DNA from 3 places in the Niveispirillum sp. CC-CTL257 genome. Region 1 is predicted to be linked to each of the others. Evidence: predicted binding sites of a transcription regulator. Region 1 holds the regulator's gene; each other region holds the start of a gene.
What was found. The regulator PhoB, encoded in region 1, activates phosphate uptake and scavenging genes when phosphate is short. The targets are predictions, from matches to a motif close to TNTCATAAAACTGTCA.
Positions count from the first base shown of each region.

Region 1 (10,028 bases):
CCCCCTGCCAACGACCAATGTGTAACGCATCTGTATCGCGCGGGGTCTGGGGTACTTTCCGGGAGCAGTGTCATGGAACTGTAACGTAGATGTAGTATTTGCGTCTCGCAGCGCAGCTATGGTCCCGGCACCCAGCAGGGACATGGCCACAGGGTGAAGGCAGGCATCAGGGGATGTCAGGGCCTTTTCCGTGAGCCGCCCAGTTAACCGGAGGCCCTTGTCGTGACCACCAAGAAGCTCGTCCTCGCCGCCGTCCTTGGCGCCGTTTCCTTCGTCGGCCTGGCCGGCGCCGCCGCCGCCCGCGACCAGATCCGCATCGTCGGTTCCTCCACGGTGTTCCCCTTTACCTCCACGGTTGTCGAGCGCTTCGGCCAGACCACGAAGTTCGGCGCTCCGATCCTGGAGTCGACGGGCACCGGCGGCGGCATGAAGCTGTTCTGCTCCGGCGTTGGCGCCGATTTCCCGGACGCCACGGGCGCTTCCCGCGCCATGAAGGCCAGCGAATTCGACACCTGCCAGAAGAATGGCGTCGAGCAGATCACCGAACTGGTCATCGGCTATGACGGTCTGACCTTCGCCCAGTCCAAGAAGGGCGCGCAGATCAACATCACCAAGGCCCAGCTGTTCGCGGCGCTGGCCAAGGAAGTGGAAGTGAACGGCCAGATCGTGCGCAACCCGCACAAGACCTGGAAGGATATCGACGCCTCCCTGCCGGCCATTGAGATCGAGGTTCTGGGTCCCCCGCCGACGTCGGGCACCCGCGACGCCTGGGTTGAACTGGTGATGGAAGCCGGCTGTAAGGAATTCCCGGCCATCAAGGCCCTGGATGCCACCCGCCACGCTGCCGTCTGCAAGACGATGCGCGAGGACGGTGCCTTCATCGAAGCCGGTGAGAACGACAACGTCATCGTGCAGCGCCTGGTCGCCAACCCGAACGCCTTCGGCATCTTCGGCTACAGCTTCCTGGAAGAGAACATGGACAAGCTGCACGGCGTGCCGGTCAATGGCATTGAGCCGAAGTACGAGACCATCGCGTCCGGTCAGTACCCGGTCTCCCGCCCGCTGTTCGTCTACTTCAAGAACCAGCATTTCGGCGTGATCCCCGGCCTGAAGGAATTCCTGGCCGAGTATGCGTCCGAGCGCGCCATGGGTGAAGATGGCTACCTGGGCGACAAGGGTCTGGTGCCGCTGCCGGCCGACAAGCGTAAGGCTGCTGAGCAGGCTGCGCTGAAGATGACCCCGATGGCCAAGCCGGCCTCGTAATTGTGCAGGCCTGGGCGGTGCCGGGTGGTGGTTCCTGAACCGGACTCCCCGCACCGTTCCGGTGTATAAGCAGATGGCGGGACCGGCGGCGTCAGACCTGATGCCGCCGGTTTGCCGTAACCGGTAAATTCCCCTGACAGCGGCGGATCGAACCACATGTCAGTAACCTTGACCGTAGCCGTTCTGTTGTTCCTGTCGCTGGCCGGATTCTGGCTGGGACGCAACAGGGCCGTGGCCGTGGCCGGCGGGCGCATCGCCAATCTGCATTCCGTTCCCAATTATTATGGCTCCTATATGGCGCTGTGGGCCGGTCTTCCGGCCCTGGTGTTGATCCTGGCCTGGATTGCCCTTCGCGGTGCCGTCATGGACTGGATGGTGCTGTCGGCCATGTCGCCGGAACAGCTGGAAGCCTGGGCGCGTGTCATGCTGGCCCCGGCGGAGCTGGAAACCCTGCTGCCGACCATTGCCGATGGTGCTTCGGCTCTGACCCAGACGCACCGCCAGTTGCTGCTGATCAATATCGGCAATCTGGCCCTGGGGCAGGCGCAGTATGTGAACCCCGGCGTCATCGACGCCATCACCCCCGCCGCGGGCCATCTGGCGCAACTGCGTGGTCTGGCTGACTGGACGCTGTTTGGCGTCGTCGTTGCCCTGGCCGGTAGCGTGCTGGCCTTCACCTGGTCGAAGATCGGGCCGGAATTCCGCGCGCGCAATAATGTCGAACGGATCATCACGGCGCTGCTGGTGCTTTGCTCCACCATCGCCATCCTGACGACCGTCGGTATCGTGCTGTCGCTGCTGTTCGAAAGCATCCGCTTCTTCACCAAGGTCCCGATCACCGAATTCCTGTTCGGCCTGCAATGGTCGCCGCAGACGGCGATCCGTGCCGATCAGGTGGGGTCGTCCGGTGCCTTCGGTGCCGTGCCCCTGTTCACCGGCACCCTGTTGATCGCCACCATCGCCATGCTGGTGGCGGCCCCGGTCGGTCTGATGTCGGCCATCTACCTGTCCGAATATGCGCCCAAGCGGGTGCGTGGGCTGGTGAAGCCGGTGCTGGAAATCCTGGCCGGCGTTCCCACGGTGGTGTTCGGTTTCTTCGCCATTCTGACGGTGGCCCCCTTCATCCGCGATGTCGGCGCCGCGATGGGTATTCCCATCTCATCGCAGAGCGCCTTGGCCGCTGGCGTGGTGATGGGCATCATGATTGTGCCCTTTGTGTCGTCGCTGGCCGATGACGTGATCAACGCGGTGCCGCAGTCTCTGCGCGACGGGTCCTATGGTCTGGGTGCCACCAAGTCTGAGACGATCAAGCAGGTGCTGCTGCCCGCTGCCCTTCCCGGCATTGTGGGTGCCATGCTGCTGGCCGTCAGCCGTGCCATCGGCGAGACGATGATTGTGGTGATGGCCGCCGGTCTGCAGGCCAGCCTGACCCTGAACCCGCTGGAAAGCGTCACCACGGTGACGGTGCAGATCAAGTCCATCCTGGTCGGTGATCAGGAGTTTGACAGTGCCAAGACGCTGTCGGTCTTCGCCCTGGGTCTGGTCCTGTTCCTGGTGACCCTGGCGCTGAATGTCGTTGCCCTCCGCATCGTCCAGAAATACCGGGAAAAATATGACTGAGATCGCAGAGCCGATGCCCACAGCCATGCCCGTGTCCCTTCACACCGGCGACGCCGCCACCAAGCGACTGAAGGCGCGCTATGCCGCCGAACGCCGCTTCCGCCTCTATGGCATCCTGGCCATCCTGTTCGCTTGCTCGATGCTGGTCATCCTGCTGTCGACCCTGCTGAAGGAAGGCACGTCCGCCTTCTTCCAGACGGAGGTGAAGCTGGCGGTGACCGTCGATGCCGGCACGATTGATCCGCAAGGCACCGGCAAGCCCGGCGAATGGGACCGTGGTGCCTTCCAGACCCTGGTGACGGATGCCCTGTATAAGGCCTTCCCCGACGTCACGGGCCGGACGGAGAAGCGCGACCTGCGCGGTCTCGTCAGCCCCGTGGCTGGCGTTCGCCTGGGCCAGATGCTGGACAAGGACCCGGCCTTGGTCGGGCAGACGATTGAGGTCTGGCTGCCCGCGTCTGACGGCATCAACCAGATCGTCAAGGGCGGCATCGACCGCGACCTGCCGGAGATCGAGCGTCCGATCAACGACAAGCAACTGGCCTGGTTTGACAGTCTGGAGCAGCGCGGTGACGTGCGGTCGGCGTTCAACACGACCTTCTTTACCGCCAGCGACAGCAACTATCCCGAACTGGCGGGTCTGCTGGGGGCCGCGGTGGGCACGCTTCTGACCATGCTGGTCACGCTGGCCATTTCCCTGCCTATCGGTGTTGCAGCGGCGGTCTATCTGGAAGAATTCGCGCCCAAGAACCGGTTCACCGAGATCATCGAAGTGAACATCAACAATCTGGCGGCCGTGCCTTCCATCGTGTTCGGTCTGCTGGGTCTGGCGGTGTTCCTAAACTTCTTCGGTATGCCGCGTTCGGCCCCGCTGGTCGGTGGTCTGGTGCTGGGTCTGCTGGTGCTGCCCACCATCATCATCGCCAGCCGCGCTGCCCTGAAAGCAGTGCCGCCGTCGATCCGCGAGGCGGCGCTGGGCATGGGTGCATCGAAGCTCCAGGCGGTGATGCATCATGTGCTGCCGTTGGCCATGCCGGGCATCATGACGGGCACCATCATCGGCATGGCCCATGCCGTGGGTGAGACGGCACCACTGCTGATGATCGGCATGAATGCCTTCGTCACGTCGGCACCGGACAGCCTGCTGGCCAGCTCCTCGGTTCTGCCGGTGCAGATTTTCATCTGGGCTGACAAGCCGGAACGCGGCTTTGTCGAACTGACCTCGGCCGCCATCCTTGTGCTGCTGGCCTTCCTGATCCTGATGAACGGTGCCGCCATCTGGCTGCGCAAGAAATTCGAACGTCGGTGGTAACCATGGACAGCATGACCCTGAACAAGCCCGCGCAGGCCGCCGTCGCGCAGACGGTGAAGATGTCGGCCCGCGACGTGAAGGTCTATTACGGTGCCAAGCGCGCCCTGCACGGCGTCAATGTCGATCTGTACCAGAACGAGGTTCTGGCCATGATCGGCCCGTCGGGCTGTGGCAAGTCCACGTTCCTGCGGACGCTGAACCGCATGAACGACACGATCGATATCTGCCGCGTCGAAGGCAAGATCCTGTTGGATGGCGAGGACATCTATGACCCCAAGCTGGACGTGGTGCAGCTGCGCGCCCGGGTGGGCATGGTGTTCCAGAAGCCGAACCCGTTCCCGAAATCGATCTATGAGAATGTGACTTACGGACCGAAGCTGCATGGCCTTGCCACCCGCAAGGACGAGTTCGACGCCATCGTCGAAACCTCGCTGAAGCGCGCCGGCCTGTGGAACGAGGTCAAGGACCGCCTGCATGAGCCGGGCACCGGCCTGTCAGGTGGTCAGCAGCAGCGCCTGTGCATCGCGCGCGCCGTCGCCGTCAGCCCGGAAGTCATCTTGATGGACGAGCCCTGCTCGGCCCTGGACCCCATCGCCACCGCGCATATCGAAGAGCTGATCGACGAGCTGCGGGAGAGCTTCACCATCGCCATCGTCACCCACAACATGCAGCAGGCCGCCCGCGTTTCGCAACGCACGGCCTTCTTCCATCTGGGTGATCTGGTCGAGGTGGGTGACACCGAGGAAATCTTCACCAACCCGCGCGACGAGCGCACCCAGGGCTACATCACCGGCCGTTACGGTTGATGCGTCATGCTGTAGGTCAGGTCGAGGCGTAAGCTGCGCCCTGACAGGCAAGGATTGAAAGCTTTGCTGTCAGGGCTCGCTCGCGCTCGACCTGACCTACGGGTGATTGCCGACCTGCCCCACAGATCAAGGACCCATGTCCATGTCGCCGACCGAACATACCGTCAAGTCCTTTGAGGCGGAATTGCAGCGCCTGTCCAACCTGATCGCCCAGATGGGCGGCGTGGTGGAAGCGCAGGTGGAAGCGGCTGTGCAGGCCGTGGGCCGCCGCGATGTCGAGGGCGCCACCAAGGTTATGCAGGGCGATACCCGCCTGGACGAGTTCGAGCGCCAGATCGAGCATGACGCCATCCGCATGCTGGCGCTGCGCGCACCGGTCGGTGTGGATCTGCGCGAAGTGCTGGCGGCGCTGAAAATCTCCGCCGATCTGGAACGCACGGGCGATTATGCCGCCAATATCGCCAAGCGCTCCATCGCCCTGGCGCAGCTTCCCGTGATGCGCCCCGCCGGGACCATCCCGCGCATGGGACGTCTGGTGCAGGAAATGCTGAAGGACGTGCTGGATGCCTATATCGACCGCGATGTCGATAAGGCCGTGGCCGCCTGGCACCGGGATGAAGAGCTGGATGATCTCTACACCAGCCTGTTCCGCGAGGTCCTGACCTACATGATGGAAGATCCGCGCAACATCACGCCCTGCACGCATCTTCTGTTTATCGCCAAGAACCTGGAACGCGCCGGCGACCACGCGACGAACATCGCCGAGACGGTGCATTTCCTGGTCCGGGGCCAGCCGCTGACGGCGGAACGGCCCAAGAGCGACAAGTCCAGCTTCACCATCATTGAACCGGTGGACAGCGAGGGCTGAAACGGCCTCTCCCTGTCACCCCATCTAGCGCCAAGGGACCCCGATGAACGCCGCCTTGAAGCCGCTGATCCTGGTTGTTGAAGACGAGGCCGATCTCGTCACGCTGCTGTCCTACAATCTGGAACGCGAAGGGTTCCGGGTCATCACCGCCGGTGACGGGGAAGAAGCCCTGCTGCTGGCCGATGAGCGCAGCCCGCATCTGATCCTGCTGGACTGGATGCTGCCGCTGATGAGCGGGCTGGAGGTCTGCCGCCAGTTGCGCCGCAATCCCAAGACCCGCGAGACGCCCGTCATCATGCTGACGGCGCGCGGGGAAGAGGCGGACAAGGTCCGTGGACTGAACAGCGGGGCGGATGATTACCTGTCCAAGCCGTTCAGCCCCACCGAACTGGTGGCCCGCATCCGCGCTGTCCTGCGCCGCGCCTCGCCGGGTCTGGCCGAAGAATTGCTGCGCTTCTCCGACATCTCCATGGATTTGGCGGCCCACCGGGTGCGCCGGGGCGGTCGCGATATCCATCTAGGGCCGAAAGAATTCGCCCTGCTGCGCCATTTCATGCAGCATCCAGGGCGCGTTTTCTCCCGCGAGCAGCTGCTGGATATCGTCTGGGGCCACGATGTCTATGTCGAGCTGCGCACCGTTGACGTCCACATCCGCCGTCTGCGCAAGGCCCTGAACGAGACGGAAGAACAGGATGTGATCCGCACCGTCCGCTCGGCGGGCTATGCGTTGGATAACAAGACGACGATGTGATGTGAAAAGGGCCGCCTGATAGGGCGGCCCTTCTGGTATGGGAGCGACCCCGCTTTCACCCCAACTGCCGGCGCAGATGGTTCAGCACGTCGGTGCGGGTCAACAGGCCCAGGAACACGGGGCCATCCATGATGATGGCCACCATGTTGCGGTTGAACAGGGCGCGCAGGTCGGCCATGGTCGCGGTCACGGGCAGGGTTTCCAGCCGGTTGACCATGGCGGTATAGACCTTGTCGCGGAAGCGGGCCGGGTCCTTTTCGACATGCAGCAGCAGGTCGCTTTCATCCAGGATGCCGATTACCCGCTCGCCCTCCATGACGGGCAACTGTGACACGTCGGAGATGCGCATCCGCTTGTAGGCGGTCAGCAGCGTATCCTCCGGCCCCACGGTGACCACTTGGCCCTTGTCGAAACGGCGGGTCATCAGGTCGCGCAGGTCATTGTGGCGTTCACGCGGGGTGAAGCCGTGATCTTCCATCCAGGCGTCATTGAACATCTTCGACAGGTACTTGTTGCCCGTGTCGCAGACGAAGGTGATGACCTTCTTGGGCGTCGTCTGTGCCCGGCAATATTTCAGCGCCGCCGCGAACAGCGTGCCCGATGAGGACCCGGCCAGGATGCCCTCCAGCCGCAGCAGATCGCGTGCGGCAGTCAGGCTTTCGGTGTCGCTGACATAATAGGCGGCCTTGGCGTACTGGAGGTCGCAGATGGGGGGTACGAAATCCTCGCCCACGCCTTCAACGACCCAGGAACCCGGCTCGTCATGCGTGCCCTTGTTCACAAGGTCAGCGATGATGGAGCCAACCGGGTCGGCGATGACCATGGCGGTCTTGGGGCTGGCCTTCGCGAAGAAGGCACCCAGGCCCGTGAAGGTGCCGCCAGAGCCGATGCCGGCCACCACCGCGTCGATATCGCCATCCATCTGGCGCAGCATTTCCGGGCCGGTCCATTCCTCGTGCGCGCGGGGATTGGCCGGATTGGCGAACTGGTTCACATAGAAGCTGCCGGGGATTTCATTCGACAGGCGCTCGGCAATATCCTGGTAATAGGCGGGGTGACCCTTGCCCACATCCGACCGCGTGATGTGGATTTGAGCGCCCAGGGCACGCAGATTGTTGATCTTCTCGGTGGCCATCTTGTCCGGGATGACCAGGATCAGGCGGTAACCCTTGGCGGCGCAGACCAGGGCCAGACCCAGGCCGGTATTGCCGGCCGTCGCCTCGATAACGGTACCGCCGGGGGCCAGCTTGCCCTCTGCCTCCGCCGCCTCGATCATCTTCAGCGCGATACGGTCCTTGATGGAGCCGCCGGGATTCTGGTTTTCCAGCTTCAGATACAGCTCGCACGGACCGGTATCGAAACGGGTGACGCGGACGATCGGGGTGTTGCCGATCATGGACAGGATGGCGGGTGCGCCGGACATGTTTCCCCCTGGGGCAAATGGTTTTGCCTTCAGGGAACCGCATCCTCAAACCACCCGCAAGGGGGTGTGAAATAACGAAATCAAGCTGCGGCGCGGGCGCGATCCACGCACGATTCCGGCGGAATTGGCCGCCCATCCGCACTGATCAATCCCGCCTGGAAAAGGGCTTCGACATTGTCGGCCAGATTCTCGGCACAGGATGGCCGTTCCCAACCCTCCAGCCAGTTCTGTTCCAGGAAGGCAAGGATGGCGGGCTGGCTCAGTTCCACCTCCCACAGGATGCCCAGGAGCGATGCCAGGGCCTCCTCCCGGATCTGCTCTTCCTTGCCCACCGCGATGGCGCTATTCGCCTCCTCCACGCGGCCGGATTCGGGACCGGCCCCCAGACCGAAATCGATCAGGGACCGGCGCGCGGGCGGGGCGACCAGCCAGTGCGCCACCTCATGGATCAGGACGTAGGCTTCTGACCGGGTGCGGATGGCTTGGCCGTCATAGGAGAAGGCGGCCTGCGGCTCCTCATCGATCACGCCGATCCCGAAGGCGCGGGCCAGATCGACGGCGGCATCCCGATGTGACGGCGTGTCCACGCCCAGCGCGATCAGGTCGCGGGTGGCCGCGATGCGCGCCAGCACCTTGGCCGTCCGGCTTTCGGGGGCCAAGTGGCTGGCGACGGTGGCCAGGGCGTCCGGCAGGACGTGATCGGGGATGGTGGTGAGCTGCATGGGATGCAGAAGATAGCCAGTGGCCCGCCAGCGTGAAGTGCGAAACCTGCGTTGCCGGATATCACGCGACGCAGGGGTGGCGGGCGCATCATTGCGCCAGCAAAGCAAGGATATAGGCCTTGGCCGCCGCCGCATCCCGCGCGCGCAATGCGCCACGCCGCCACAGGTCGCACAGCCCATGCACCTCCCCCCAGGCGCGCATGACACGGTCGCGGATCGCGATGGAAAAGCCGGGTGGGTCATTCACGTGGCGAAACGCCTTGGCCGCCAGCTTCGTGACTTTCGCGACCGACGGGGCCAGCGCCGGGTGGGTCAGGTAGTCCTGCCCCGGAATGCCATACATCAGGGCGTAGAGGCCGGGCCGGTCCAGCGCGAAATCGATATAGGCATGGTAAAGCGGGCCGGGGCGGGGTTGCCCGCCATCGGCATCGAATCCCGTCTGAATGGCCGCGGCCATCCCATCGAAGCCATGCGCCGCCAGTGCCAGGGTCAGTTCGTACTTGTCCGTGAAATGGCGGTAAAGGGCGCGGTGATTGACGCCGACAGCCGCCGCCACGGCCCGGAAGGACAGGGCATCCGGCCCGTCAGCCTCCACCATGCCCAGGGCGGCGGACAGGGACGCTGCCCGCAGGTCGCCATGGTGGAAGCTGTCGCGGCGGACCGGTTCGGCGATCAGGGCCGCTTGGGACTGACGTACCATTCCACCACCATCTTCGACACGGGCTGTCCGGCGGCGTCGGTGATCTCCACCTCCACGGGGAACCGCACCTTGCCTTCCGTCTCCAGCTCCGCCCGCAGTTCAGCACCCGACCGGCCCGTGCGGGCAACCGCACGCAGATCGCCCTTGGCCAGGGTCAGGAACTGGATCGTCGCCTGCGCCGCCACCGGGCGGACATTCATCAGGACAGGGGCCATGGCCCCGGCCATCGCCCCGCCGCTGGCCGTTTCGGCAAGCGTGAAGATGACGCCGGCATGGGGCGTGCCCAGATGGTTCTTCACCTCCGCCCGGTCGGTCACCCGCGCCTCAGCGGTGCCATCGCCAAGCGTCACCAGATCGATGCCGCAATGGCGCACGAAGGGCAGGGAACCCGCCATCTGCTGGCGGATCATGTCATAGACCATCTTGGGCCTCACCTTGAACACGAGTGGAAGGATGATTTTCAGCATTGCAAAGTCTCCGATGGAGACATTTGTCAAAAACGAACGATCGGTCAAGTGTGAAAATGACCGGTGTGTGTGTCAGCTATCGGTTGGTTGTTGGGT
Region 1 covers NZ_JCAJXE010000001.1:232,637-242,664, forward strand. The annotation lists gene ABC729_RS01115 (substrate-binding domain-containing protein) at 223-1,263, shown strand; gene pstC (phosphate ABC transporter permease subunit PstC) at 1,420-2,883, shown strand; gene pstA (phosphate ABC transporter permease PstA) at 2,876-4,195, shown strand; gene pstB (phosphate ABC transporter ATP-binding protein PstB) at 4,198-5,001, shown strand; gene phoU (phosphate signaling complex protein PhoU) at 5,144-5,869, shown strand; gene phoB (phosphate regulon transcriptional regulator PhoB) at 5,913-6,620, shown strand; gene ABC729_RS01145 (pyridoxal-phosphate dependent enzyme) at 6,676-8,043, opposite strand; gene ABC729_RS01150 (elongation factor P hydroxylase) at 8,124-8,765, opposite strand; gene ABC729_RS01155 (TetR/AcrR family transcriptional regulator) at 8,854-9,465, opposite strand; gene ABC729_RS01160 (PaaI family thioesterase) at 9,438-9,932, opposite strand.

Region 2 (10,028 bases), on a different contig from region 1:
TGAACCGAGCCTTGCCCTGGGCCAACCCGTCGAACAGCCACTTTTCCTGTGTCTCACCCAGCACCGTCAGGTTGGGATTATCGACATCGGGGCAGGCCGGGCGGAACCCGTCGCGACAGGGCTGGTCGCTGCGATATTGGCGGGTGTCCAGCACATGCATATCCACCAGATCGCCGAATGCAAACTTGCGGAACAGTTGCATCCGCGCCCCATCGGGCAGCGACGAGCGCCGGAACGGCAGATGCTCGTAATAGGCCTGGGCGGCCGCAGCGCGGCGCAGGCGGAAGATGTCGGGCGGGGTATTGTCCCAGTTGAAGTCAGAAGCCCAATTATCCACCACCTCATGATCGTCCCAGACGGCGATCCAGGGGGCGGCGGCATGGGCCTTCTGCAGGTCGGTATCCAGCTTGTACTTGGCATAGCGCCGGCGATACTCGTCCAGCGACACCGGGTCCGGCAGGTCGGCGCGGCGCGGGCTGGGCACCACATCTTCCAGATGGCGGCTGAAATAGAAGGGCCGCGACTGCCCCTCATAGATGTAGTCGCCATAGTGATAGACGAAATCCACCTCTTCGCGGGCCAGATGGTCAAAGGCCGTGAACAGGCCCTGATCGTAATTCTGACAGCCCGCGACGGCGAAGCGTAGCTTGGCCAGCGGCGCGCCGGCGGCAGGTGCGGTCACCGCGCGGCCCTGCATGGAGCGATGGTCGCCACAGCGGAACCGATACCAGTAGGGACGCCCCGGTTGCAGCCCCGCCACCTCCACATGCACCGCATGGCCCAGTTCGGGATGGGCGAGCGCCGTGCCCTTGGTCGCTACCTTGCGGAACAGCCGGTCCTCCGCCACCTCCCAATCCACGGGGATGATGTCGCTGGACATGCCGTAACCGGGTTCAAGCGGTCGGGGTGCCAGACGCGTCCAGATCACGAATCCATCGGGCCAGGGCTCACCTGATGCCACGCCCAGCTGGAACGGATAATCGATGAAATTGACCGCGCCAAAGGCCAGACGCGGGGCCACAGGAATGGCCAGGGCTGCCACCGCCAAACTTCCGGCCCCGCGCAGAAGCTGACGGCGGGACAGGGCAAGGGTGGATGGCAGCACGGATTTCATCAAGGACAACCCACGGATAACGCCCCACCCAGGCCGCCATCAGGGCGGGCCGGGCAGGTGACGTGAATGCAAAGAGGGACGAACCCGCATTCCGGTTTCGTCACCTCTGCTTGTGACAGAGGTCGGGGCGGATTGGCAAGTACCCGTTGGGTTTCAATACAGTTACAATACAATGTGCCGGGGCCGTCACACCCCGATCGCGCCGCCGCCCTTCTTGGTGATCACCACCACCGATGGCCGTGCGGGCATATTATCCTTGAAATCCGGCCAGCGCGTGCCCGGATCGGCGAAGGTCCCGTTACGGTTGCCGGACTTGGTGACCCTGTCCACGGCATCGGCACCCGGATGCTGCACCGACACGAACAGCGTCTGATCATCGGGCGTGAAGGTAGGGCCGGTCAGTTCCGCCCCCACCGGCGTGCGAAAGAACAGGCGCGCCGTACCGCGCAGGGGGCCTTGCGTCTCCATGGCCCAGATGCCGTCCGATGACCCCGACGTCCATTGCCATTTGCTGCCCTGATCGGTGCCGACCCACAACCGGCCCATGCTGTCGAAGGCGCAATTGTCAGGGCAGGAGAACCAGCCATTCTCCGTGGTGGCCTTGTTGAAGCTAGCCCCCGTTTTCGGGTCGGCGGGGTTGCCGGCCTTGACCAGGATTTCCCACTTGAACTTCTGCGCAGCGTGGTCGCCGCCGGGCGGCGTCATCTCGATAATATGGCCCCAGCTGTTGGCCGGGCGCGGGTTGGCGGCATTGGGGCGGATCTGGGCCGGGTGGATGGGGTCATCGGGCAGCCGGTCGTCATTATTGGTCAGCATGACATAGACCAGACCCGTCTTGGGATTGACCTCCACATCCTCCGGTCGGTCCATGCGCGTGGCCCCGACCAGTGTGGCCGCCAGACGGGCCGCAATGACCACGTCGCCCTGATCCTTGAAGCCATTGGCGGGCGTCAACGGCCCCTGCCCCTGCACCAGCGGCAGCCAGGTGACGCTGCCATCGGCATCAAACCGCGCCACCGACAGCGTGCCCTCGTCCAGCAGCTTCATGTTGGCCTTGCGGTCGGTCGGGTTGAACGTGCCCTTGGACACGAACCGGTACACATGCTCGAACCGCTGATCATCGCCCATATAGACGACGGCACGCCCATCCTTGTTCAGGGTGACGCCCGCCCCCTCATGCTTGAACCGGCCCAGCGCCGTCAGCTTGCGCGGCGTGCTGGTCGGGTCATAGGGGTCGATCTCCACGATCCAGCCATAGCGATTCGCACCGAACGGCTCCTTATTGATGTTGAACCTTTCATGGAAGCGCCCCCACTGGTACAGGGGCGAAGGCACCGTCATGCGGTCATAATTGCGCTGTTCGGGATGGGTCTGGTCAACGGTGCCCAGGAAGTAGCCGTCGATATTCTCCTCCCCCGACAGGACCGTGCCCCACGGGGTGACGCCGCCTGCGCAGTTATTCAGCATGCCGATGACGGTGCGGCCCTCTGGGTCATCCTTGATCTTCATGCGGGCATGGCCAGCGGCCGGGCCGGTAAACACCATCTTGGTGTTCAGCGCATTGATGCGGCGGTTGAACTTGCCGCCCTTCACATAGGTCCACTTGCCGTCCTTACCGCGCTTGACCTCAACGATGGTGCCCGAATGGGCCGCCATCTCGATATCCACCATCTCTTTGGTGACGGATTCGGGTGGATACTTGTCCTGACCTTCCGGTGCCAGACCGGGGAACATCATCTCGGCCTGGGTATATTCATGGTTCACCCACAACAGGCCGTGATCGGCATTGTTGCTGCCCTGCGGCAGGGGATAGTAAGCAGTGAAGTCGCAATTATAGCCGAACTGTTTCAACTGGCTGTCGGCGCTCTGCTTGTACGGATCGAATTCCGGGCTGTCCGCGAACAGCGGGTCACCCCAGCGGATCAGGACATCGGCGTCATAGCCGGGGGCGACATGGTGGGTATGGTCAATGCCCCGCGTCAGCTCCTCAAAACTAAACCCGAATCCGCCCTGCTTGCCAGCGGCCCCCACCGCCTGTGCCTTGGCCTCATCCGCCATCAGGGCCACCGGAACCGCCGGGGCAAAGGCCGCAATCGCGCTGGTGCCCAGCATGCCACGCAGGATATCGCGACGACCCAGCCGCTGTTGCACCACCTCGCCAAAGGTTGGTTCCGTGTCCGGTGACGCACCCTTGTCCTGGATGGCTTCAAACTCTTCATGGGTCAGGAAACGTGTCTCGGACATGAGGACGGTTACTCCAGCGGAAAAATGGCTTTGCCTGTTTCATACGCCTTGGAAGCTACAGTTATTTGACAGGCCAGCGCCAGACCAACAGGGCGGCGATGTGACACAGGGGCCAGATTCCGCATCGCGGACGGCAAAGGCGGGCTTTGTCACCTTGCCGTGCGCCTGCGAACTGGCTAGCTTCACAGGCTGGTATGATTGCTGGGACCCTTTCCCGGTGGTCCCTGCTTCGGGATCGCCGCCCTGGGGGTTCCTCTGTTCGGAACGGAGCCGATGAAGTTTACCCGTCGCGCCGCCTGTGCGGCCCTCGCCCTTTTCATGTCCACCGCCGCCACGGTCGCGCCCGCCTTCGGGTTCGAACCGGCCATCGTCTTCGACATGGGCGGCCGTTTCGACAAATCGTTCAATGAGGGGGCCAATAACGGTGCCGAACGGTTCAAGAAGGATACCGGCACCAATTTCCGCTGGTTTGAGGTGACGAACGAGGCGCAACGCGAACAGTTCCTGCGCCGTCTGGCATCCAAGAATGCCGATATCATCGTCTCCGTCGGTTTCTCCATGGCGCCGTCGGTGGAAAAGGTGGCGAAGGAGTTTCCGAATGTCCGTTTCACCCTGATCGACGGCAATGTGAACCTGCCGAACGTACAGTCGATCGAATTCGCCGAACATGAAGGCTCCTACCTTGTCGGCGTTCTGGCGGCCATGGCGTCCAAGACGGGGACGGTGGGCTTTGTCGGCGGCATGGATATCCCCCTGATCCGCCGCTTTGCCTGCGGCTATGAACAGGGCGTGAAGGCCACGAACCCCAAGGCCAATGTCCTGGCTAATATGGCCGGCTCCACGCCTGCCGCCTGGGCCGATCCCACGCGTGGCAGCGAACTGGCCAAGAGCCAGTTTGACCGTGGCGCGGACGTGATCTTCGCCGCCGCCGGTCAGACCGGCATGGGCGTGCTGCAGGCGGCAAGCGACGCCGGCAAGCTGTCCATCGGTGTGGACAGCAACCAGAACCACCTGTTCCCCGGCAAGGTCCTGACCTCCATGGTCAAGCGCGTGGACATCGCCGCTTATGAGGCGTTCAAGACCGCGCAGGACGGCACCTGGAAGGCGGGCCACCGCCGTCTGGGCCTGAAGGAAGATGGCGTGGGCTGGGCCTTCGATGACAATAACAAGGCGCTGATCACGCCCGCCATGAAGGCGGCCGTGGACAAGGCCACCGCCGACATCAAGTCCGGCACCCGCACCGTCGCCAATTATGACGACGCCAAGGGCTGCAAGTACTGATCGTCCCCTGACTGAATTAGCACCCAAGCAGGACCCATGTCGGCCGCCCCCTCTTCCGTTTCTCCCGCCTGGGCGGTCGAACTTGTCGGCATCGACAAGCGATTCGGCCCCGTCCATGCCAACCGCGACGTGACGCTGCGTTTCGCCCCCTCCAGCATCCATGGGCTGGTGGGGGAGAACGGGGCTGGCAAGTCCACCTTGATGAGCATCCTCTACGGCTTCTACGAGGCTGACGGGGGTGAAATCCTGGTGCGCGGCAAACAGGTGAATATCCGCACGCCGCAGGACGCGATCCGTCTGGGCATTGGCATGGTGCATCAGCATTTCATGCTGGTGGAGACCTTCACGGTTCTGGAAAACCTGCTGCTGGGGCACGAGGGCGGGCCGGTGCTGGGTCCCGCCATGGCCCGCGCGCGGGCCGAGGTGCAGGCGCTTGAGAAGCAGTTCGGGCTGGAGGTGCCGCTGGACGCGCTGGTCTCCGACCTGCCGGTCGGCGTGCAGCAGCGCGTGGAAATCCTGAAGGCGCTTTATCGCGGGGCCGAAGTGCTGATCCTGGACGAACCCACTGCGGTTCTGTCCCCGCCGGAGGTGGAGCAGCTGTTCCGCATCCTGGAACGGCTGCGCCAGCAGGGTCGCACCGTCCTGCTGATCACGCACAAGCTGAAGGAGATTATGGCCATCACCGACCGCGTGTCGGTGCTGCGCCGGGGTCAGGTGGTGGCGGAATTCATCACCGCCGAAACCGACCGTCAGGCCCTGGCCGACGCCATGGTGGGCCGCAAGACCTCACTGTCGGTGGATAAGGCCCCGGCCACGCCCGGCCCCGTCCTGCTGTCGGCGCAGAATGTGAACGTCATTGACGCGCGCGGCGTGACGACGCTCAAGGATGCCTGCCTGAATGTGCGGGCGGGCGAGATTGTGGGCATCGCCGGTGTCGCCGGCAACGGCCAGTCGGAACTGCTGGAGGTTCTGTCCGGCATGTGCCGTTTCGATAGCGGAACAGTCACGCTGAAGGGCGATGAAATCGGCCCGGCCACGAAATATGACGCGGCCGACGCGCGCCGCCGGGGTCTGGCCCATGTCCCCGAAGACCGGCTGAAACTGGCCGTGATCAAGGAATTCCCCGCCCATGAAAGCGCCATCCTGGGCTATCACCAGGACCAAGCCCTGTCCAAGGGCTGGCGGCTGGACTGGAAGCGCGTGGTCGCCAAGACCGTTTCGCTGATGGAACAGTTTGACGTGCGGCCCGGCAACCCCAATCTGCGCACCTCGCTCTTCTCCGGCGGTAATCAGCAGAAGCTGGTGATGGCGCGTGAGATGGACCGGGAACCCGACATCCTGCTGGTCGGGCAGCCGACGCGCGGCGTTGATATCGGTGCCATCGCCTTCATCCACCGTCAGCTTGTGTCGCTTCGCGACCGGGGCAAGGCCATCCTGCTGGTCTCCGCCGAACTGGATGAGATTCTGGCGCTCTCCGACCGCATCCTGGTGATGTGCGATGGGGAGATTGTGGGCGAATTGTCGGCGGCAGAGGCCACGGAGGGCCGGATTGGCACCATGATGGCGGGCATCAAGGACGCGCCCACCACAGAAGCGGTTGCTGCGGGGGTTTCGGTATGAGTGCGGGTGCGGGTTCCGACAATCTTCCCTGGTGGGCGACCGGCCTGCTGCTGCCCGTGGTGAATGTCACCCTGGCGCTGCTGGTCTCCGCCCTGGTCATCTTCGCCATCGGGGAGGACCCGGTGGGTGCGCTCGGCACCATGCTGCGCGGTGCCTTGGGCACGGGCGAGGGCATCGGCTACACACTTTATTACGCGACCAGCCTGATCTTCACCGCACTCGCCGTCGCCATCGCCTTCCATGGCGGCCTGTTCAATATCGGCGGGGAGGGACAGGCCTATATCGGGGGCCTGGGCGTCGGTCTGGTCTGTCTGGCCCTGCCCGGCTGGCCCTGGTGGGCGGCCCTGCCCTTGTCGGTGCTGGGCGGTGCAGCCTTCGGCGCGCTGTGGGCCGCGATTCCCGGCTGGCTGCAGGCCTATCGCGGCAGCCATATCGTCATCACGACCATCATGTTCAATTTCATCGCGTCCTCGCTGATGGTCTATCTGATGGTCAATGTGCTGATCAAGCCGGGCCAGATGTCGCCGGAAAGCGAGGCGTTCAGCGCCTCCATGTTCCTGCCCATGATGGCCGACATGCTGGCCGGCATCGGGATTGAGATGGCGTCCTCGCCGCTGAATTTCTCGCTGTTCCTGGCGCTCTTGGCCTGCGTCGGCGTCTGGGCCTTCATCTGGCACACACGCTGGGGCTTCGCCCTGCGCGCCACGGGCGCGAATGAGAATGCGGCCCTCTATGCTGGCATCGATCCCAAGCGTGTCATCGTCATCACCATGGCCCTGTCGGGTGCCCTGGCGGGCCTGCTGGGCGTGAACGAGCTGCACGGGGTGCAGCATCGCCTGATGCTGAATTTCCCGGCGGGTCTGGGCTTTACCGGCATCGCCGTGGCCCTGATGGGCCGTAACCATCCCGCCGGCATCATCCCCGCCGCCCTGCTGTTCGGCGCGCTCTATCAGGGCGGCACCGAGCTGGTCTTTGATTACCCGACCATCAGCCGGGAGCTGGTGGTGGTGATCCAGGGCGTGGTCATTCTGTTCGCGGGTGCGCTGGAACATATGTTCCGCCCGGCGCTGGTGCGCCTTTTCTCCCGCCGCCCCGCTGTGGCGACTTCCAAGCCGGTAGGGGCCTGATCCCATGGATATGCTTCTCACGCTTCTGTCGCTGCTGGACAGCACGGTCCGCCTCGCCACCCCCTTGCTGCTGGCAGCGTTGGCCGGGTTCTACTCGGAACGAGCCGGGGTGGTCGATATTGGGCTGGAGGGCAAGATGCTGGTGGCGGCCTTCGCCACCGCCGCCACCGCCGCCCTGCATGGCTCGGCATGGTTGGGCCTGGGGGCAGGCATCCTGGCCTCGGTCATCCTGGCCCTGCTGCACGGTTTTGCCTGCATCACACATAAGGGCAATCAGGTCGTTTCCGGCGTGGCGCTGAACATCGTGGCCCTGGGCCTGACGGCGGTGCTGGGCAATGCCTGGTTTGAAATGGGGGGCCGCACCCCCAACCTGCCCGCCGACGCCCGCTTCGGCGAAATCACCCTGCCGCTGGCAGAGGCTCTGCGCGGCATCCCCCTGCTGGGCCCGCTCTATTTTGAACTGATCAGCGGCCATAACATCCTGGTCTATCTGGCGCTGGCCATCGTTCCCCTGACCTGGTGGATCGCCTACCGCACCCGGTTCGGCCTGCGCCTGCGCGCCGTGGGCGAAAACCCCGCTGCCGTGGACACCGCCGGTATCTCGGTCACCAAACTGCGTTATCAGGCCGTCCTGATCGCGGGCCTGCTCTGCGGCATCGCCGGTGCCTACCTGTCCACCGCCCAAGGTGCCGGGTTCCAGACCAACATGACGGCGGGCAAGGGCTTCCTGGCGCTGGCGGCCCTGATCCTGGGCAAGTGGAAGCCGGTCCCCACCCTGTTCGCGTGCCTGCTGTTCGCCTTCGCCGACGCGTTGCAGACGCGCCTGCAGGGCGTCGCCCTGCCCGGCATCGGTGAGGTGCCGGTACAGTTGATTGAGGCTTTGCCCTATCTCTTGACCGTCCTGCTGCTGGCCGGCTTCGTCGGCAAGGCCATCCCGCCCAAGGCCAGCGGTCGGCCCTACGTGAAGGATCGGTGAGGGGTGGCCGAAGCGCCCTACCACACCGTCATCCCCGCTTTCGCGGGGATGACGGTTGAGCAAACACCTACGACGCCTCCGCCTGCGTCTCCGCCACCGGTGCCAGCGCCAATTTCGACGCCACAATCGCCGCCTGGGTGCGGCTGACCACGCCCAGGCGGCGCAGGATCACCGTCACATGCGCTTTCACGGTGGTTTCCACCACGCCCATCTCATACGCGATCTGTTTGTTCAGCTTGCCCTCCGCGATACCGGCCAGCACGCGCAGCTGCTGCGGCGTCAGGCCCGCCACGCGGGCGGCCATGTCGGCATCGGCCACGGGGGCCTGGGCATGGGCGGGCGTGCCGGCACGGGGCAGCCAGACGGCACCGTCCAGCACGGCGCGGATGGCGTCGCCAATATGGGTGATGGGTGCCGATTTGGGCACGAAACCGGCCGCCCCATATTCCATGGCGCGGTGAATGGTGGCCGCGTCTTCCGACGCCGACACCACGATGATGGGAATGGTCGGGTGTTCATTGCGCAACAGCGCCAGACCGATCAAGCCGTTCATGCCCGGCATATGCAAGTCCAGAAGGATGGTGTCGATGGCCGGCTCACGCTTCAGCACGGCCTCCACATCGCCGAAACTGGCCGCCTCCACGGTCGTCAGGTCAGGCATGGTGCCCGCCACCGACTGGCACAGGGCTGCACGCATCAATGGATGGTCATCGGCCACCAGCACCCGGATCGACATCTGTTCCGCCCCTCCCGCAATATGTCCCGTGGCTGTTGCGCCACTGTTGTTGAAACAGATTGAATGCGCTTCCCGGCTGGGACGCAAGCCTGCTTTTGACAAAAAAGAATATGGCGGGTGGCTTTCACCACCCGCCCAAGTCTTTAGGGGGAAATCACAACCACGAACCGGACATCAATCATCGGCGTAGATGTCGACGTCCTTGGTTTCCTTCACGAACAGCAGGCCGATGACCAGCGTGCCGGCCGCGACGATGATCGGGTACCAGAGGCCGGAATAGATGTCGCCGGTGGCCGCCACAATGGCCAGGCTGGTGGCCGGCAGGAACCCGCCGAACCAGCCATTACCGATATGGTAGGGCAGCGACATGGAGGTGTAGCGGATGCGGGTCGGGAACATCTCCACCAGCATGGCGGCGATGGGGCCATAAACCAGCGTCACATAGATCACCAGGATGGTCAGCAGCAGCACAACCATCGGCTTGTTGATCTTCTCCGGGTTGGCCTTTGCCGGGTAACCGGCGGCCTTCAGCGCATCGCCCAGACTCTTGTCGAACTCAGCGGCGGCGGTCTTCGGGTCGGCCGGGGCGGCACTGCTGTGGGCGGGGCCATGCAGCGACACTTCCGTCTTGGTGGCAACACCGGAGCCATCATAGGCGGTGATGACGATCTCACCGACCTTGATCACGGCCAGACTGCCGGCGGGGGCCGCTTCGTTAGAGTAGGGCACGCCCTTCTTCACCAGCGCCGACTTGGCGATATCGCACGAGCTGGTGAATTTGGAGGTGCCGACCGGGTTGAACTGGAAGGAGCAGCTTTCCGGATCAGCAACGACCACGACCGGGGAGGTAGCAACGGCCTGTTCCAGTTCCGGGTTGGCGAAATGGGTGATGCCCTTGAAGATCGGGAAATAGGTGACGATGGCCAGCGC
Region 2 covers NZ_JCAJXE010000004.1:599,780-609,807, reverse strand. The annotation lists gene ABC729_RS23215 (alkaline phosphatase D family protein) at 1-1,114, opposite strand, end outside; gene ABC729_RS23210 (PhoX family protein) at 1,301-3,358, opposite strand; gene ABC729_RS23205 (BMP family lipoprotein) at 3,632-4,639, shown strand; gene ABC729_RS23200 (ABC transporter ATP-binding protein) at 4,676-6,259, shown strand; gene ABC729_RS23195 (ABC transporter permease) at 6,256-7,386, shown strand; gene ABC729_RS23190 (ABC transporter permease) at 7,391-8,362, shown strand; gene ABC729_RS23185 (response regulator) at 8,430-9,098, opposite strand; gene ABC729_RS23180 (MFS transporter) at 9,273-10,028, opposite strand, start outside.
Region 2: a site for PhoB is predicted at 3,414-3,429, ahead of ABC729_RS23210 (PhoX family protein). Genes of this name have one in related genera too.

Region 3 (10,028 bases), 360 kb from region 1:
GTCCTACCTGTCGCAATCGTCTTATCGGCGGCAACAGCCGCAGAGTTCAGGGCGGTTGGTTGGCATCGCGGTGGTTATTCTCCTGCACGTGGGTGTGATTTACGCGCTGGCTACTGGCTTGGCTCAGAAGGTGGTCCATGTGATCGCCGATCCGATCAAGACAGAGATCATCGAGGAAATCGCACCGCCGCCGGAGGAGACGCCCCCGCCCCCGCCGCCGCCCAAGTTCGATACGCCCCCGCCGCCGTTCATTCCGCCGCCCGAAATCCAGATCGCCCAGCCGCCGCCCGCAGCCAACGCGATCCAGACGACGACGGCGGAGCGTCCGCCGGTGGTTCAGCCGCCGGGACGTCCCGCGCCGGCTGCCCCCCCGGCTCCGCCGACGGGTGGCAAGATCGATGTGAAGAGCCTCGCGAAGAACCGGCCTGAGTATCCCGCTCAGTCGATCCGTCTGGAAGAAGCTGGCACGACTGTGATGCGTCTGTACTGCAATGCAGATGGCCGTATCTCCGACGCCACGATCGAAAAGTCGAGCGGTTACGAACGCCTGGATAATGCCTGGATGAAGGAAGCCAAGCGTGGCCGGTGGAAGTGCGATCCGCCGACCGTCAATGGCCAGCCCCAGGGCGCCTGGATTCCGAGCATGGTCCCGCTCACCTTCCGCCTTGAAGATGCGCGCTGATCTCCATCGCATCGACCTCTATCGAAACACGTAAGTCTGAAAGCAGAGCTACGATGAACAAGCTGTTCACCCTGGCGGGCATCAGCCGCCTCGCCGCCGCCGCCGCCGTTGCCGCCACGCTGTCGGCCCCGGTCTTCGCCCAGTCCACGACCCCGGCTGAGCCGGCTCCGGCCGCCACCACCGAGGCTCCGGCCGCCCCGGCTGCCGACGCTGCTGCTGCTCCGGCTGCTGACGCTGCCGCTCCGGCCGCCGAAGCTGCCCCGGCCGAGCAGGTCAACCCCTATGGTCTGAAGGCCATCATCGATCACGGTGATCTGGTCGCGAAGAGCACCCTGGTGCTGATGCTGATCATGTCCGCCGGCACCTGGTACATCTTCGTCACCAAGCTGATCGAACAGTCCAAGCTGATGGCCCAGGCCACTGCCGCCGAGAAGAATTTCTGGACGGCCGCTTCGGTCACCGAAGGCGCTTCCCGCCTGAAGGAAAATTCGGCTTTCCGCGGCGTCGTTGAAGACGGCCTGCGCGCCACCGAGCACCATGACGGCGCCCTGACGGACCATATCGACCTGCACGAATGGGTGACCATGTCCCTGCAGCGTTCGGTTGACGCCGTGAACGCCCGTCTGCAGGGCGGCCTGTCCTTCCTGGCTTCGGTCGGTTCCACTTCCCCCTTCATCGGCCTGTTCGGTACGGTGTGGGGTATTCTGAACGCCCTGGTGGCCATTGGTCTGTCCGGTCAGGCTTCGATCGACAAGGTCGCCGGTCCCGTCGGTGAAGCGCTGATCATGACCGCCATCGGTCTGGCCGTCGCCGTTCCCGCCGTGCTGGCCTATAACTGGCTGACCCGCCGTAACAAGCTGGTCATGGACCGTCTGCGTAACTTCTCCGCTGATCTGCACGCTCTGCTGATCGCTGGCCAGAAGTCCAAGACGGGCCGGAGCGCCTAACCATGGGGATGAGCGTCGGCCCCGCCAATAGTGGCGAAGACTCAGTGGTGTCGGAAATCAATACGACGCCGCTGGTGGACGTGATGCTCGTTCTGCTGATCATCTTCCTGCTGACCATTCCTGCTGCCATCCAGACCATCCCCGTGAAGCTTCCCGAAGAAGCCAACGTGGTGACTGTGACCAAGCCGGAAAACGTGACGATCGGTGTTGATCCGGACGGCAACATTTATTGGAATGCTGCTCAGTTGCCGGATTACAACGCCCTGTTCGAGCGGATGAAGGAAGTGGCGGTGCTGGTTCCGCAGCCTGAGATCCACATCCGTGGTGACAAGGAAGGGCGGTACGAGTTCGTTGGCAAGGTCGTCGTGACCTGCCAGCGAGCTGGCATCCTCAAGATCGGCTTTATCACCGAGCCTCCTGCCGGGGCGCTGAACGTCAAACGCTGACGTTCAGCCTTCCCCCCGACGGGAATGAAGGATAGGAGGCCCCCATGGGCATGAGTGTTGGACCGGGTCCCGAGGACGGGTCCGTCTCGCCGGAAATGAACACCACGCCGTTGATCGACGTGATGCTCGTGTTGCTGGTGATGCTCATCATCACCATTCCGGTGCAGACCCACGCGGTGAAGCTGGATATGCCGGCGGGCCCCCCCCCGCCGCAGACGAACGTGGTCGAACCTGAAGTCATCACCATCGAAGTCGACTTCGATGGTACCGTGATCTGGAACGGCACCGTTCTGAACAGCCGTGAGGAAATGGAGCAGCAGATGCAGCTCAAGGCCGCGCAGAGTCCGCAGCCGGAAGTGCATCTGCGTCCGAACAAGCTGGTGAAGTACAAGTACGTGGCGGCTGTTCTGGCGTCCGCACAGCGGCTCGGCCTGAACAAGATCGGCATGGTCGGTAACGAACAGTTCATGGACTGATCGGCACCAGATGATGGGGGAAAGGCGGACCTTCACAGGTCCGCCTTAAACCTGCCTACTTGACCTGATTGCATGGACAGGCGGCCAGATGGCTGGCCGTGAGACAACCCGTCGAAAGGGACCTATCGCGAAGAGACACGCGACCCTGGCGACCGATACCGAGATAGAGACAATGATCCGCACCCGTCTTTTTACCGCCGCCCTGTTGGGAACGGCCCTGGCCTTCGGCTCCTTCGCCGCCGTCATGGCACCGTCTGAGGCCTTTGCGCAGAAGGCTGGCGGTGAGAAGAAGGAAAAGGCTCCTGCCGGTGACACCGTCCGCAAGGAAGTGGGTGAGCCCCTGACGGCTGCCCAGGAGCTGATGAAGGGTAAGAAGTTCAAGGAAGCCCTGGGCAAGATCAAAGAAGCCGACGCGGTTGCTGACAAGACCCCGTTCGAAGACTTCATGGTCGAGCAGATGCGCGCCATCGCCGCCTATCAGGCTGGCGAACTGGACACGGCTGAAAAGTCGTTTGAAGCCGTCTTTGCAACCGGCCGCTTCCCCGCCGCCCAGCAGCTGACCTTCACGCAGGCACTGGCGCAGGCTTATTACCAGCAGCGCAATTACACCAAGGCGATCGCCTGGACCCAGAAGTACTTCACGGGTGGTGGCAACGACGCCAACATGCGCACCCTGCTGCTCCAGTCCTATTATCTGGGCAAGGATTATCCGAACGCCATCAAGGAAGTCAGCGCCAAGATTTCGGCGGTTGAGAAGGCCGGTGGCACGCCGGACGAGAAGGACCTGCAGCTGTTGGCCGCCGCCAACAACGAGAGCAAGAACGAAGCTGGTTACATGGGCGCGCTGGAAAAGCTGGTGCGTTACTATCCCAAGCGCGACTACTGGCTGGACCTGCTGCTGCGCACGCAGCGTAAGCCGGGCTTCGCCCGTGACCGTCTGGCGCTGGACAGCTATCGTCTGATGAACAAGATCGGTCTGCTGGACACGGCTGGTGACGTCATGGAAATGGCCCAGCTGTCCTTGCAGGCGGGCAACCCCGGTGAGGCCCAGGCCATCATCGACAAGGGCTATGCTGCCGGTCTGCTTGGCACCGGCCCCGAGGCTGAGCGTCAGAAGCGCCTGAAGGATGTGGCGACCAAGCAGGTTGCCGAAGATAAGAAGGCCCTGGCCCAGACCGAAACCGAGGCCCTGGCGGGTGCCAATGCCGGTCCGATCCTGCGCGTTGCCGAGGCCTATGCCGGCTATGGCCAGTATGACAAGGCCGTCACCCTGGCCGAAGCCGCGATCGCCAAGGGCAACCTTAAGAACCCAGACGATGCCCGTCTTCGTCTGGTGACCTACTATGTCGAGCTGGGGCAGAAGGCGAAGGCCGAAGCCGCCGCCAAGACCATCAAGGGTACCGATGGTCCGGCCGACATGGCGCGTCTCTACATCCTGGCCGCCGCCAAGGCCAAGTAAGTCGGAGGGGGCGGCGGGCCAGTCCCGTCGCCCCCTCCTGCATTTTCCCCTGTCATCCGCGCGGAAGACACGCTTCTTCCACGTCCCCCGGTGATATTGCCGCCGGGCATCCCTGGACGCACCATGTCGGATATGGAACCCACTTTCCGCCCCCGGCTGCAATATCCCGAACGCGCCCTGCGTCTTCGGCGCGAAGGCCGTGTCATTGTCGAATTCCGTATCGGCAATGATGGCGCGCCGCAGGATGTGCGTGTTGTGGAGGCGGTGCCGCCGGGCCTGTTCGAGCAGTCGGCGCTGCGCTATGCGGCCGGACTGCGCTATCACCCGGACGAGGGCAAGCCGCTGCATCCCGCCGAGGCCATGCGCCGTGAACGCGACCGTCAAAGGCTGGAAGTGCGCTTCGAGATGCGCGGACAGGCCTGATCGACATTCTCTTGCGGATATGTCTTTCAAACCGACGGTGGATTTCCTATCTGTAAGGCGTCGCATCGAAGCGGGCCGTCAAACTGGAGAATTTCCATGGGCGCCATGAGCCTCTGGCACTGGATTATCGTTCTTGTCGTCGTGCTGCTGGTGTTTGGCGCGGGCAAGCTGCCAAACGTCATGGGTGATATGGCCAAGGGCGTGAAGGCCTTCAAGAAGGGCCTGAAGGAAGGTGAGGAGGAGGCCGCCGCCGATCCCAAGCTGACCGAGAACAAGCCGGGCGAGAACGCACCCCGCTGATCCGCTGAATATTGCGGACTATTCCGGTAAGGCCGGCCCTGTCGCGCGCGGGGACCGGCCTTTGTTTTTGCGGTTGGCAAGGACCGGATGCTACCCTTACCCCTGAAGGCGCCGTCACCGGCGGGGAGGGATGATTGGGCAGCGGCGTGGAAACGGAGATGATGGCGGGGCGGGCGTTGGATGCGTTCACCGGGATACATGATCTTCCCCGCCTGCTGGAGCGACTTCACCGCCGGTTTCTGGACGTGATCCGTATCGAACTGGAACGGCTGGACAGCAGCCATGTTACCCCTGTGCAGGGCCTGATGCTGCTGACCATCGGCGACAGCAGCCCAACCGTGCAGGAATTGATCGAACGCGGCCATTATCTGGGTGCTGCCGCCGCTAGCAACCTGCGGACCCTGGTGCAGGCCGGGCTGGTGCAGGGGCCCGGATTGCAGGATGAGCGGCGGTCGGCGCGGTTGCATCTCAGCCCCGCCGGCGCCGCGCTGTGCCGTGAGTTGCGGCGGGTGGAGATGGGGCATGTCATGGCCCTGGCCCGCGATGGCGAGGGACAGGCGGAACTGGTGACGGCCTACCGTCTTCTGCACCGGTTGGAACAATCCTGGGCGGATGTCATCCGCGCCGACGCCATCGATGCCGACATTGCCGGTACAACATTGAACGGGGAGGAGGTGCAGGATGAACAGTGACAAGCCGACCGCCCTGACCCCCGCCGATGTGGCGCATCTGGCACAGGACCGGTCGCCGGAAGCCCGCATTCAGATGCTGTCCAAATTGCTGCGCACCGCCGAGCAGGCGGTCCTGGCCGAGGCGGGTCAGGCACTGGTGCATGACCTGTTGACCCGTCTGGCCCATGACACGGTGCAGCAGGTGCGCGAGGCGGTGGCCTGGCAGATCTATAACAGCCCGTTTCTGTCGGACGGGCTGGCCCGCGATCTGGCGCTGGACATCACCTCCGTCGCGTTCCCCCTGCTGCGCCATGGCGAGACGCTGGGGGATGCGCTGCTGCTGGAGGTGATTGGCCAGGGAAGGCCCGACAAGCAGATGGCCATCGCGGCGCGTCAGAACCTGTCGGCGGCGGTGTCGGGTGCCCTGGCAGAGGTTGGCAATCTGGCCGTGGTCGCAACCCTGGCCGGCAATGAAGGGGCGGCGCTGTCGGATGCCTCCCTGCAATCACTGGCCGACCGTTATGCCCATGTACCGCTGGTGGCCGAACCGCTGGCCGGGCGTGCCACGCTACCGGCCAGCGTCGTGGAGCGGCTGGTCGCGCATGTGTCGGACAAGGTGCGGGCGCATCTGGTGGAACGTCACCGCCTTTCCCCCGTGATCGCCGCAGAGCTGGCGGCGCATGGCCGGGACTCAGCGACGCTGACCATGCTGCGGCCGGTGTCCAGGGCCGGGATGGATGGCGATGCGCTGGCGGTGCATCTGCATGAGCAGGGGCGGCTCAGTGTGGCGCTGCTGCTGCGGACCTTGTGCGCCGGCGATTTTGACTTCTTCGCGGCGGGGATTTCCACCAAGTCGCGGGTGCGCAAGACCAATGCCATGGCCCTGCTGCTGGATGGCAAGTGGGAGGGGATGAAGGCCCTGCTGGATCATGCCCATGTGCCCAAGCATCTGTTCGCGCCGTTCCAGGTGGCAATGCGGGTGGCCAAGAGTCTGGGGTATCGCGGGGCTGCGGAGGGGCGTGAGGTGTTCCAGACGGAAGCGCTGGGCCGTATCTATGCCGAATGTGGGCAGTCGGAGGAGCGGGCCATGGATAACCTGCTGTTGCAGCTGTTCGACCGCAAGGAGGATGACATGGTGGATGCTGCCATGGATGTGGCGGGCATGCCGTTCATTCCGCTACGCGGGGCCGTGCCGAAGAGGTGAGGGGCCGGGCCGCCCGGTGCCCGAAAGACCCTAAAACGCCCTGATCTGCATCTGGATGGGGCCTTCGGCGCGCCCATGGATGAACTGATCGACATACGGGTTGCCGCTATTATCGATCTCCGACACCGGCCCCACCCAGATCAGTTTACCCTTATAGAGCATGGCGATACGGTCGGCGATCTTGCGGGCGCTGGCCATGTCATGGGTGATGGAAAGCGCGGTGGCGCCCAGATCCTTCACGCATTTCACGATCAGATCATTGATGACGTCGGCCATGATCGGGTCCAGGCCTGTCGTCGGCTCGTCAAAGAAGATGATCTCCGGTCGGGTGCAGATGGCGCGGGCCAGCCCCACGCGCTTCTGCATGCCGCCCGACAGTTCGGCAGGCGACAGGTCCGCCACATCGGGGGCCAGACCCACGGCACCCAGGGTGGCGATGGCGCGCTCCTTGGCCTCTTTGCGGCCCAGGCGCTGCGCCCCCTGGATCAGGCCAAAGGCGACATTTTCCCAGACGGGCAGGCTGTCGAACAGGGCCGCGCCCTGGAACAGCATGCCAAACTTGGCCATGGCGCGTTCACGGTCGCGGCCCGTGATATGGGTCGTGTCTTCGCCATCGATATGGATGGTGCCGGCATCGGGCTGCAGGATGCCCAGGATGCTTTTCAGCAGCACCGACTTGCCGGTGCCCGACCCGCCGATGATCACCACGCTTTCGCCGCGCTGGATTTCCAGGTCGACGCCGTCCAACACCACCTTCGGCCCGAAAGCCTTCTTCACGCCCTTCAGCGCGATCTTGGGCACATCCATGTCCTGCGTCAGTTCCAAGGGTGCCATCGTCATGAGAAGAAGATCCCCGTCAGCAGATAGTTCAGGACCAGGATAAGGATGGAAGCCGACACGACGGCGTTGGTGGTGGCCGCCCCCACGCCCTGCGCCCCGCCACGCGAATTATAGCCGTGGTAGCAGCCCATCAGGGAGATGACGAAGCCGAACGCCGCAGCCTTCACCAGACCGGACACCACATCCATGAATTCCAGATATTGCCAGCTGTTGTTGATATAGCTGGAAGCGTTGAAGCCCAGGCGGTAGACGGCCACCAAATAGCCGCCGAACACGCCGATAATGTCTGCCACCAGCACCAGGATCGGCAGCATGGTGGTGCCGGCGATCAGGCGCGGCACCACCAGATACTTATAGGGGTTTGTGGACAGGGTAGTCAGCGCGTCCACCTGTTCGGTGACGCGCATGGTGCCCAGTTCCGCCGCCATGGCGGCACCAATGCGCCCCGCCACCATCAGCCCGGCCAGCACCGGACCCAGTTCCCGGGTGATAGACAGCACCACGACCGTGGCGATGGCGCTTTCGGCGGAGAAGCGGGAGAAGCCGGAATAGCTTTGCAGCGCCAGCACCATACCCGTGAACACGGCGGTCAGGCCGACGACGGGCAGGCTGTAATAACCGATCTCCACCATCTGCCGGCCGATATGCCGGAAATAGAAGGGCGGGCGCAGGCAATGGGCCAGGGCCGTGAGGGTGAACAGGGCCAGCCGCCCCGTCGCCTCCAGGAAGGTCAGGGTGGCACGGCCGATCGCGCTGAGGAAATTCATGTACCTGGCCTTCTGCTTGGGAGCGAAACCCGTCCCATCGCTAGACAATGGGGTGTCTTCTGTCAATGTCGAGGGGGAGGGGGTGCATGTCCTTGTTGCGCTGCACCCAAGCCAGCCCCGCATGGAGCCTTTGCATTTCTTTCCCCATGAAGGTTCTTGCCGCGTCGGTGATTTCGCCTTAAAACCGAAACATGAAACGAGCTGTCGATGTTCCCAGTCGGGCGCAGGGTGGCTTGAAACCTTTCAAGGATGGACGGTCCCCCCGTGATGGCGGCAGACCAGATGACGGAACAGCAGAACAGCACGGGCCTCACCGCCCACGCCGTCGGCTTGTCCGCGTCTTCCATCCGTTGCGGCCGCATCGTCCTGGCCGCCACCCTACGACTAATCACCCCCTGAGCGCCCGATGTCGTGCCGCCTTCGTCGCGGTGCGGCCCGCGATCAGGGGAGGAGGCACCGGTCCGGTGCCGCAGACGCCACATATTTCTTCTATCGAAATCGGTGCGCCGTACCTGACAGGACCGCACCCGACGTGCCGCAAGGGACCAGGACATGACCATCACCCGCGACAGCAACCGCGTCATCATTTTCGACACCACCCTGCGCGATGGCGAGCAGGCGCCCGGCTGCTCCATGAATCTGGATGAAAAGCTGCGCATCGCCACGGTGCTGGAGGAAATGGGCGTCGATGTGATCGAGGCCGGTTTCCCCATCGCGTCCAACGGCGATTTCGAGGCCGTGCGCGAAGTGGCCCGTACCGTGAAGAACGCGACCATCGCCGCATTGGCCCGCACGTCCCGCGCCGATATCGACCGCGCCGCCGAGGCGTTGCAGCTGGCGCAGCGCAAGCGCATCCACACCTTCATCTCCACCAGCCCCGTCCACATGAACTACATGTTGAAGATGACGGAAGAGGAGGTATTGCAGCGCACCATCGATTATGTCGGCTATGCCCGCAACCTGACCGATGATGTGGAATGGTCCGCACAGGACGGCTCGCGATCTGACCGCGATTTCCTGTGCCGCTGTGTGGAGGCCGCCATCAAGGCCGGTGCCACCACCATCAATATCCCGGACACGGTCGGCTATGCCCTGCCCGAAGAATATGCCGCCATGTTCAAGGACGTGATGACCCGCGTTCCCAATTCGGACAAGGCGATCTTCTCTGTCCATTGCCATAATGATCTGGGTCTGGCCGTCGCCAACTCGCTCGCCGGTATCGGTGCCGGTGTGCGGCAGGTGGAATGCACCATCAATGGCTTAGGCGAGCGGGCGGGCAATGCGTCCCTGGAAGAGATCGTCATGGCCCTGCGCACGCGCCATGATCTGATCGGCTGCACCACCGGCATCAAGACGGAACATATCACCCGCATCTCGCGTCTGGTGTCCACCATCACCGGCTTTCAGGTGCAGCCAAACAAGGCCATCGTGGGCGCCAATGCCTTCGCCCATGAAAGCGGCATCCATCAGGACGGTATGCTGAAGCATGCCGAAACCTATGAGATTATGACCCCGGAATCGGTGGGTCTGAACCGGTCGTCGCTGGTCATGGGCAAGCATTCCGGTCGCGCCGCCTTCCGCGCCAAGCTGAAGGAACTGGGCTATGACGATCTGGGTGAGAATGCCGTGAATGACGCGTTCGGGCGCTTCAAGGATCTGGCCGACCGCAAGAAGGACATCTATGACGAGGACATCATCGCCATCATGGATGATGAGGTCGGTCGTCAGCATGACCGCGTGCGGTTCCAGGCATTGCATGTCGTCGCCGGTTCCCGCGGACCGCAGCATGCCGTTCTGGAACTGGAGATCGATG
Region 3 covers NZ_JCAJXE010000001.1:597,619-607,646, forward strand. The annotation lists gene ABC729_RS02915 (energy transducer TonB) at 1-682, shown strand, start outside; gene ABC729_RS02920 (MotA/TolQ/ExbB proton channel family protein) at 736-1,629, shown strand; gene ABC729_RS02925 (ExbD/TolR family protein) at 1,632-2,075, shown strand; gene ABC729_RS02930 (ExbD/TolR family protein) at 2,120-2,551, shown strand; gene ABC729_RS02935 (tetratricopeptide repeat protein) at 2,724-4,010, shown strand; gene ABC729_RS02940 (energy transducer TonB) at 4,134-4,433, shown strand; gene ABC729_RS02945 (twin-arginine translocase TatA/TatE family subunit) at 4,530-4,733, shown strand; gene ABC729_RS02950 (MarR family winged helix-turn-helix transcriptional regulator) at 4,868-5,425, shown strand; gene ABC729_RS02955 (DUF2336 domain-containing protein) at 5,415-6,608, shown strand; gene ABC729_RS02960 (ABC transporter ATP-binding protein) at 6,639-7,448, opposite strand; gene ABC729_RS02965 (MlaE family ABC transporter permease) at 7,445-8,215, opposite strand; gene ABC729_RS02970 (hypothetical protein) at 8,465-8,614, shown strand; gene ABC729_RS02975 (2-isopropylmalate synthase) at 8,768-10,028, shown strand, end outside.
Region 3: a site for PhoB is predicted at 8,390-8,405, ahead of ABC729_RS02965 (MlaE family ABC transporter permease). Genes of this name have one in related genera too.